3 regions of the Sutcliffiella cohnii genome follow, and region 1 is predicted to be linked to each of the others. Evidence: riboswitches for the same ligand, from Rfam matches in the RefSeq annotation. Region 1 holds a riboswitch; each other region holds the start of a gene.
The links. A riboswitch is a leader RNA that binds a small molecule or an ion and turns the genes downstream of it on or off. The one in region 1 is predicted to bind cyclic di-GMP.
Positions count from the first base shown of each region.

Region 2: linked by a shared signal. The riboswitch ahead of BC6307_RS18075 (response regulator) and the one ahead of BC6307_RS19755 (OmpL47-type beta-barrel domain-containing protein) in region 1 are both predicted to bind cyclic di-GMP.
Region 3: linked by a shared signal. The riboswitch ahead of BC6307_RS02420 (sodium-dependent transporter) and the one ahead of BC6307_RS19755 (OmpL47-type beta-barrel domain-containing protein) in region 1 are both predicted to bind cyclic di-GMP.

Region 1 is NZ_CP018866.1:3,904,130-3,907,408, forward strand. It holds gene BC6307_RS19755 (OmpL47-type beta-barrel domain-containing protein) at 1-1,422, opposite strand, end outside; cyclic di-GMP riboswitch class I at 1,505-1,599, opposite strand; gene BC6307_RS19760 (flagellin N-terminal helical domain-containing protein) at 1,849-2,661, opposite strand; gene csrA (carbon storage regulator CsrA) at 2,788-2,997, opposite strand; gene fliW (flagellar assembly protein FliW) at 2,997-3,279, opposite strand, start outside.
Region 2 is NZ_CP018866.1:3,591,187-3,594,465, forward strand. It holds gene BC6307_RS25375 (aspartyl-phosphate phosphatase Spo0E family protein) at 254-391, shown strand; gene BC6307_RS18065 (DUF3954 domain-containing protein) at 399-569, opposite strand; gene BC6307_RS24850 (hypothetical protein) at 628-795, opposite strand; gene BC6307_RS24855 (hypothetical protein) at 837-1,013, opposite strand; gene BC6307_RS18070 (CBO0543 family protein) at 1,131-1,667, shown strand; cyclic di-GMP riboswitch class I at 1,785-1,871, shown strand; gene BC6307_RS18075 (response regulator) at 1,935-2,291, shown strand; gene BC6307_RS18080 (hypothetical protein) at 2,319-2,549, opposite strand; gene BC6307_RS18085 (IDEAL domain-containing protein) at 2,546-2,896, opposite strand; gene BC6307_RS25580 (hypothetical protein) at 2,893-3,021, opposite strand; gene BC6307_RS18090 (hypothetical protein) at 3,115-3,279, opposite strand, start outside.
Region 3 is NZ_CP018866.1:523,119-526,397, reverse strand. It holds gene BC6307_RS02425 (pyridoxal phosphate-dependent decarboxylase family protein) at 1-54, opposite strand, end outside; gene BC6307_RS02420 (sodium-dependent transporter) at 83-1,438, opposite strand; cyclic di-GMP riboswitch class I at 1,595-1,679, opposite strand; gene BC6307_RS02415 (MBL fold metallo-hydrolase) at 1,779-3,167, opposite strand; gene BC6307_RS25445 (extracellular solute-binding protein) at 3,257-3,279, opposite strand, start outside.

The DNA of each region.
Region 1 (3,279 bases):
GAAAGATAATTGACTTCCTTCTTCGGACTCTCCAAACCTAGTAGAAAAGGAATGTACTACATATTCGTAATTTCCTTCTGGCATATTTGTAAAGGTTACACTAGTGTTGGTTCTTGTGCTTACTAACACCTTTTCTCCATCTACAATTTGGTATATCTTATAGTTATTTGTATTAGATGTAGTATCCCAGCTTAAAGCGATATCATTACCATTATTTATTTTATAACTAAAGCTATTCGGCGCTTCCATATCTACTTTTTCTACTGAGAAAGTAACAACACTACCGTCCACCGATTCACCAAAGCGGTCACTAAAGGAATGTACCTCATATACATAATTACCTGCTGGCATAACAGGATAAGTAACGCTTGTACTAGTTACGGTACTAACTAAACTTTTCCCTTCATCGTTAACTTGATATATTTTGTAGCTTGTTGCGTAAGGGACAGTCCCCCATGATAAAACAATATCGTTATCGTTCTGGATTTTGTAGGTGAAATTAGCTGGTGCTGTCATCGTGATTTCACTTACATTAACATTTAGTAAACTTCCTTCTTCGGACTCTCCAAAGCGATCATTGTTAGAACGAACTTCGTATACATATTCACCCGGAGGTTGGTTTGAAAATGTCACTTTATTATCTGAAATAGTCCTTTTTAAAACCCTTTCGCCATCTAATATTTCATAAACATGATAATTTTTCGCGAAAGAAACAGCATCCCATTTAAGTGACACATCGCTTCCGTTAACTAAAGAATACGTAAAATTTTGTGGAGCTGCCATTGTCGGATAAGCAACTTCCACTTCGACTATATGGGATAACGATGATTCACCGTATAAAGAATGCGAAGCAGAAACAGCATATGTATACAGTCCTTCAGGGGCATTATTAACTTTGTATGTAGTTCCAGCTTCAGTTTCTATTAATGAAGCATCACCTTCTGAGGATATTTCAAAAACATGATACGTTTCTGCATATGGAGAAGCTTCCCAGTTAAGTACAATATCGTTACCATTTTCTATCTTATATGTTACCGTCGATGGTGATTCCATAGTAGGATACGTAATATCAACATTAATCGGGGCACTCGGTCCAGATTCCCAGTCGCCATTTAGTGTAGAAACAACATACCTGTAGGAACCTTCCTCTAAATCATTCAAAGTGAAATTAGCAGCTGTTGTTTCCCCAAGTAAAATTAACTGCCCTTCTGTAATTTCATAAACATGATAGCCTGTTGCTCCGTGAACAGAATTCCATACTAACTTAACATCATCTGGCGTTATATATTCCGCTGTTATATTACTTGGAGGTAACATATTGTTATCGGAATTGGCAAACGCATTAGCTACTGGAAGTAACGTCTGAGCAATAATAAGTAATAATGCTAATAACGTAAACTTCCTAAAAAACGATTTTTTCATCCTTTTGTCCTACCTTTCATTATTTTTGACCAAATAAAAAAGAACCTTCTACAAGGTTCATAGGTTAGGAACTATGATTCCTTGTGGCAACCGGCTACCATCCACGTTTTATCTATCACGCAGAACAGGTCCTTGGCTTTGCGTCTCATAGTTTCCTATGATTTGCCTTTTTCACTTGGTATTTATTACTATAATAATAGGATAATAGATTCAATAAATTAAATGAATGAGTAATTTATCCTATGTTTTATTTAAAAAAATTGGTTTAAAAGAGTAAATAGATTTAATTTTTATGGTAATATATTGAAACTTATCAAAACACCACTAATCTTAGGTATTAATTTTCAAACTCATGTGATGAAAGTGTTTCAGAAAAGCTCATATGAAAAGAGACCTTATTAATAAAGGTCTCTCTTTTTGTTAAAATTAACGAAGTAATTGTAATACAGCTTGTGGCTGTTGGTTAGCTTGAGCAAGCATAGCTTGAGAAGCTTGGTTTAGGATGTTAGAGCGAGTGAACTCCATCATTTCCTTAGCCATGTCAGTGTCACGAATACGAGATTCTGCAGCTTGTAAGTTTTCAGAAGCATTTTCAAGATTTTTAGTAGTATGTTCTAAACGATTTTGCCATGCACCAAGTTGAGAACGCTCAGAAGATAATTCTTTAATTGCATCATCGATAGTCGTTATAGCTCCATCCGCTCCAGTTTGAGTTGCGATATCAACAGCATTTACTGCAAGAACAGTAGTAGCTCCCATATCTCTAATTGTAACATTTAACGCTTGCCCTGCATCTGCACCAATATGAATTTGAGCATCAAAGTTACCGTCAAATAATACTTGTGAGTTGAATGTTGTGTCAGTAGCGATACGGTCAATTTCCTCAATTAATTGTGCCACTTCTTTTTGAAGTTCAGCACGGTCATCGTCAGTATTAGTATCATTGGCTGATTGAACCGACAATTCACGCATACGCTGAAGAATTGCGTGAGTTTCATTTAAGGCACCTTCTGCTGTTTGGATTAAAGAAATACCATCTTGAGCATTTCGACTAGCTTGGTCTAATCCTCTAACTTGCGCACGCATTTTTTCAGAGATAGCAAGACCAGCCGCATCATCACCAGCACGGTTAATCCGTAGACCGGAAGATAACTTCTCCATTGCTTTACCATTAGCGTTTACGTTCATTCCCATTTGACGATGAGCGTTCATTGCGTTTAAGTTGTTATTGATAATCATTTTGATTTCCTCCTTGAATTGTCCATCCACATCCATGTGGGGTATTTTTCAAAAGTTTTTTGTCGGCCGACTTTGAACTTTTGTTTTACATTCTTTATATCGACACGTTTTTATAAAACTTTACACTTATTTTAATTTTTTTATATCTATTTTCCTAGAAATTGCATTTTTGTTTTCGTTTTGGATTGCTTCTAGTACTTCTTTTCGATAAATTTCGATTTCTTTCGGTGCTTTTACACCTATTTTTACTTGTTCACCATCTATACTTTGAATGGTAATTTCGATGTTTTCATCGATAACAATTGTCTCATTTAGCTTTCGAGTCAGAATAAGCATTATTTTTCCTCCTTTTCACTAATAGGGAGGATGTGTTTCGTATTGTATTTCGTACCGTTTACAACAATTTGTTTCGCCAGTTGATTTTCCTTATTAATTACGATAGGGCCTTGTAAGTTAGCTGTCGACTTTTCGAATGGATCTGCAATGGTTAGAACAACATAAATTTCAACAGATTGGCTAGCTGAAATTGCTAGAGCTTGCTGAGTAGATTCTTCTAACTCAAACTCATAGTCATTATAGAAAAGAAATGGATTTGTAACGATAAAAGCTAAGTCTGTT
Region 2 (3,279 bases), 310 kb from region 1:
ATCCATACCTCCAGTTATAAAATAAAGAGCACCAAACAAACGCTATTGCGCTCATTTAGTGCCCTCGGTTATTCCGTTAGGCAATAAAACTCTTATTTTGTAATAAAAAGTACTTTAATAACTAGTTTTGTCGAATGCCTATCTTTTATCTTAGGTGTTATGCAATAATTCTTTTGGACTATTCCCACCATTACTTTTGTATATTTTAAGGAGTATAATTATTATGCAAAATAGCGATAATTTAAACGATTTAATGAAAAAAATTTATTACGTAAGAAAGAATATGTTAACCTTAGCATCACAATTCGGTTTGGGTGACAACAGAACCATTTCATGTAGTCAAAAACTTGATAAATTAATAATTAAATATCAGAAGCAAAGAGTGAGCTAGTAATAAATCAAATCTTTCTCTTGTTTGTCGTTTCTAAACGATCAACCTTCCCGCCAAGTACAACAACAGATATTTCACCGTAATCAGGAAGGTCATGCTCTATTAATCTACCGTCTTTTATCACATACATTTTTTTATTATTTGTTAGATCTATTTCTGCCGTTAATTTTCCGTTCACCAGGACCCCTCCTAATGTTATAATTGAGTTGGTTGGGTCAGGAGAAATCCTGGCTTTTTTATTTTGGTACTGTAGGCTCTAGAGCTTCTATCTTTGCTACCAGTTTTATTAAATCCTCTTTAAGTTGTACTGGATGTTCTTCATAATGCCTATCTTCTTGGTTTAGTATCATATTGATTACCTTGACTTTAATTTCTGTTAATTCTAGTTTGTTAACCCAATCCATGTTTATCACCTCGTTTACAGTTTGGTGAGTAATGGATTTATTTATGCTCGTCTCTTTTTTCGATTCCCAGCATGCCTTATTCTGGTTCTTTCACTGTAGGAATTCAAATCAGAGTATGACGTCCCCTTTGGTCTTTCGGTTGGCTTAATTGGATGCTTTTTTATATATTCAAGTCGTTGTTCTTCTGTCATATACCAAACCTTAACCTTGCCAATCACTTAGTATTCCTCCTTCACCTTTTTCTAGAACTGCGCATTAATTAATTTTTTTTGCTCCTCCATTATATGTATTTATATTCCAATATTGGAAATAATTCAATTGTAGGAGGTTATAAAATGTTTGAACAATTACAAGAGCTTAACAAGCAAGCAAATAGAATTGAAACAGAATACTGGGTAAACCACGATTTATTCTCATGGCAGTGGTGGTTTATAGTAATAATAAATTTGTTATTTTTAGTTTTATTAATACTTTTCATGGATAAGCAAAGAATTCAAATTATCACCATTGCTTTCCTATTCTCATTTATCTTGGTTGGAATAGTAAACGAACTTGGAAGCTTTTATGGATGGTGGAGTTATCCACACCAATTCATCACGGCTCTAAAAACAATGAATGCAGTAGATTTTTTGACTGTACCTGTAATAATTACTTTGTTTTATCAGACATTTGGAAAGTGGAAAATTTATTTGATAACAACAACTGTATTTTTTTTAATTCTATCTTTTGTAGGAATACCGATATTCGTTTATTTTGACTTCTACAAACTCCATACCTGGAATTACTTTTACTCTTTTCTAACTTTACTACTGGTTTCAATACTAGTTAAATTATTTACTGATTTTATAATTACGAAATCAAAATCTCTATAAGAGTCCATCTTTTTCGGTGGTCTTTTTATGTCGCAATTTTGGTCAAAGGTTTCTTAAATCCCTTGCAACGGATATTATTTCTACATTTTTCTACAAATTTCTACATTTATGTCGATAGACTATTAGAGGCAAATTTTACGAAAGTAAAAGACGCAAAGCTACGGGCCTAAAACATTTATTTGTCATGGCGGCCGGGTTGCCAGGTATTCATGTCCTGTAATTATATTTGCCTTTTCTAATTTGCCTAATTTAGTAAAGGTGGTTCTTATGAAAAAAGTTCTTATAGTTGATGACTCCAAATTTATGCGCAAATTACTTAAAAGGCTAGTCGAAAAAGGTGATTATCAAATAATTGCAGAAGCTTCTAACGGCCAGGAAGCTATTGAAAAGCTTCAAGAATTTAGTCCAGATATAACTTTATTGGATATTACTTTACCTTGTATGAGTGGACTAGAAATTCTAAAAAAGATAAAAGAACAAGATCCAAGTTCTAAAGTCGTTATTTGCTCTTCACTAAGCTACGAATCACTTGTTGATGAATCAGAAGGTCTTGGTGCGAATGGTTTTATAGTGAAGCCATATTTTGATAAACTATTATCCACACTCGATCAGATTAGTTCTTAATTTCGAGAGAGCACACACTCTCTCGAATCATTTCTTTAGACCAAAATCGGCTTTTATCAAGTTGCCCTGAACTTCGTAAGAAGGGTCTCTATCTTTAACACTAGTAAGCAATTTTTCTACCTTTTTATCAGTTTCAAATTTCTCCGCGCATCCTTTAGCAAATGCTGTTATTTCAGTAACACTCATACCTTCACGTAATAGTCCTCCAACCGCTAACGCCATATATTGTTCTGCTTTTAATTCCGCTTTTATCTTCACCAGCCAACCAACTCCTTTGGTAAGCGTTCCGTTAGTTCCATGAACCACTCTTGGTCGTTCATATCAAGTGCTATATCGATAAGAACGTGTAAATCGACTTCTTCCAGTGAAGGTTCTGCTTTGGAGAGGTTTTCTATATCAACCCATTCCACTCTTCTAATTCTTGATCCATTTCCATGCTTTAGAAAAACAACCTTTGCAATATTTTCATCTTCCTTTACAACTGAAACAAATCCTACTGACCCTTTAGCCTTTGGATTATAACCAAGGCTAATCTGTGATAGTTCTACCCAGTCACCTTTTTGTAGTTGACCTATCTCTAGAATGAAATTTTCTTCCGTGTTCATGATTCATCCCTCCCCATTTTAGGAAAATCATTTTCCCAACGTCTTTTCCATTCTTGCAGCGCCTCTTCGTTTTCGTTTTGGCATAGTTTGACTAACTCTATCAGTGATACTTTTTCTAAGCTCATTGAAACTCTCCGATTCTACCAATTCTTCTCGTAACACTTGCTTCTGCCATTCTAGTTGTGAGTTGTTATCCTGAGACATGTACTCACTTCCTTTCAAAATAGGCTTAGTTGTTCATATTCCGTTGGCTCTGATTCCACATATATCTCTTCAAGATCAACTTCCTCTATGCTTACAACTTCTTCAGGAGAATCATTTAGAGTAACTTCTTCAAAGTTTGAAAACCAATCTAATGGGAAACAACCTCTTAATCTACTAAG
Region 3 (3,279 bases), 1.5 Mb from region 1:
TCTCTGTTTCTCGTTTCCGTCCACACTTGGAAACAACTGTTGAAGTTCACTCATTGTTGTCATATTTTTTACCCCCATTTATTTAAAAGAACCACTTTAATACACCAATAACATCTAAGAACACAATAATAATGGCAACAGGTGTAAAATATTTCAATAAATAATACCAAACGTTAAAAATACTAGCTCTTATATTAGATCCTGCTCGCAATTCATCCATCAATTCACTTTTCGATACTTTTAATGGAATAAAAATTGCTAGGAGTAACGCTCCTAACGGCATTAATATGTTACTAACGGTAAAGTCGAACAGATCAAAAAATGTTTTATCAAAAATAGTTACATCTGCCATCACTCCATACGATAAACAGGAAGGAATACCAACGATAAAAATAAGTATTCCAACAAGCCATGTTGTTTTTTTCCTTTTGCTATTATCTTTTTTCGTAAAAGCAGCCACAATAATTTCAATCATAGAAAATGCCGATGTTAAGGCAGCAAATAAAAATAAAACTAAAAAGGCAAGAAAGAAAAACATTCCTAACGGTAACTGTGAAAACACCGCCGGTAATACAGCAAAAATTAAAACCGGTCCTGCATCTGGTTCCAATCCGAACGAAAATACACCTGGAAAAATAGCTAGTCCCGCTAAAAGAGCAATCACAATATTAATGATAACGATAGATAATGCTGAAAACGGAATATTTTGTGTTTTAGGTAAATAAGAAGCATATGTCACCATGACGGATACCCCTAAAGAAAGGGTAAAAAACGCCTGGCCAAGTGCGAATAAAATACTTTCTGACGTTAGTTTAGAAAAATCAGGAATCAGTAAAAATTTCACACCTTCCAACGCTCCATCTAAACTAAGGGAGCGAAAGACGATGACGATAAATAATACGAGTAAGGCTGGCATCATTATTTTACTAGCCTTTTCAATTCCTTTTTGAACACCTTGTGATACAACAAGTATCGTAATAAACATAAATAATAGTTGGCCTAATAGAGTCCAAAACGGCTTAGAAATTACTTGACCAAAAAGTGGTCCGTATTCAGCTTGAGATAGACCGTTCAAACCGCCTGCGAAAACTTCTATTATGTATAGAATGATCCAGCCCCCAACAACACTATAAAAGGACAATAGTAAAAAGCTAGTGAACACACCTAGTTTTCCGATCACATTCCATTTTGAATTTGGGGCAAGCTTCGTATAAGTCGAAACTGCATCACTTTGAGCTTTACGACCAATTACAAATTCTCCGACTAAAAGTGGCAATCCTAGAAATAACGTAAATAATAAAAAGACTAGTAGAAATGCTCCTCCTCCACCAGTACCCGCTACATAAGGGAACTTCCAAATTGCCCCTAAACCAATTGCTGAGCCAGCAGCGGCCCAAATAAAACCAATTTTTGTTTTCCAATGCTCTTGTTGTGTCAATTACTTTACCTTCTTCCTTTAAAACATTAAACAGCGATAGATACCATTCTATTAAAATACTACGGATACTCCTTGATATAAAATCATAAAAAAATGCCCACCTAAATAAGGTGGACATTGATGATTAGCAGATCAAAAATAAGTATATCCAGCCTGTTCGGTAACCCGGCGACCTTAGAGGTATCTCCTTAGGCCCGTAGCTTTGCGTCTCCACTTTTCAATGGATTTGCCATTATCGTAGGTATCTTCTTTTTTGCACCATTAAGTATAACATAAGTATAATCGGCATGTTGACAAATATGTTTATAAGTCTTTAGAACTAAAATAAGCATCTTTACCGTTACTTATTAACTATATCACCTATTTCGTATACTTCCCCATAAGCCGGTAAGAGCTGTTGCCCATTCTTTGGTTTCAATCTTTCAGGATAAAAGCTATGAAGGGGTATGAGTACTTTTGGGTCAAGTTCATCAACAATATACTTTAAATGCTGAGGTAACGCATGCCCTCCTGAACTTACTTCTACTCTTTCTAAAGAAAGTAGTGATAATATTTTCTCTAGATTATGGAATGCCGGGTCATAATCACCTAAAGGAACGCCGTTGGAGTGGATGTATACTCCATTTTCAACGTGTAGATCAAATAATTCTATTATATTCTCATAACTGTTTTGAACGAAATATCTGCTTGGATTCTCATTAATTTTTTCTTTATTTATGAGTGGATATTTTTCCAACAATAGTTTTTGCCAATCGAGCAGCTTGTTTTCTCTTATCATAGTTTTTAGCTCTTCTGATTCGAATATGTAAAAGTGACATTGTGGTAAAAAAGTATGAGCAAGTTGCGCTGTTTTTATTTCTAAAACCACTTTTCTTTTAGCCTCTTCTCCTGCTTTACACATACCGTTAATGCGTTCCATATTTCGATGGTAAATATTAAAAATACCAATACCCTCTGACTCTTTTAACATTTGTGCAACATTAATTTGTAGCTTCGTTTCCGTAAGGAGTTTATCTGGCAATTCATTGTTACTGACTAAAAGATGTTCCGCTAATTCCTCTTCACTTTTTAATGTTGTTCCTTCGATAATAACTGCATCATACCTTAATTCTTTTGCCTTTTGTAAAAACTCCTCCATCACCTCTGGTGAAGAGCCGTGCAATCTAAAATCACCTGTATAAATAATTTTTGCATCAGGAGTTTCTAGATGAAATGCGCACGCCCCGATAACATCATGATCAACAGAAAGAGGTGTTACTTTTATTTCTCCTATATGAAAAGATTGATCGTACTCACAAGATTGGTACGACCTTACACCAGGTACACCTTCCCCGATTAATTGTAACTGATTATATAGATTTCGAGATTGTTCCGTCATATAAACTGGAATAGAAGGATCAATACATCCGATAGCTCCCATATGATCTAAATGCAAATGAGATATTAAAACAGCTGTTTTTCCCTCATATTCTTCCGCTGAAATAACATTATCACTTACTAAGTGCTCCTTATTGTATATTCCTTCAATTTTCGGTATCATACGTAGCTTTAAGTAGTCTCGAACTATCGCACTATTGCGCACCTTCACTTGTCCGTCAAAAATAGCTGTCCTCGGGTCAAACGTTAATCCAAAGTCAAAAATAACACGCGATTGCCCGTATTGTAATTGAATAATGGTACCGCCAATTGTTTTTAATCCACCAAAAAATTGAATCAACGTTTTACTCATTCTTCGACATCCTTTTCTTTTATGTAATTGTATTCGAAAAAAGAGGGTGTCCCACTTATCATTGGGACACCTTCTATTATATGTTTTTATTAGTTTCCTAACTCGCGATCCG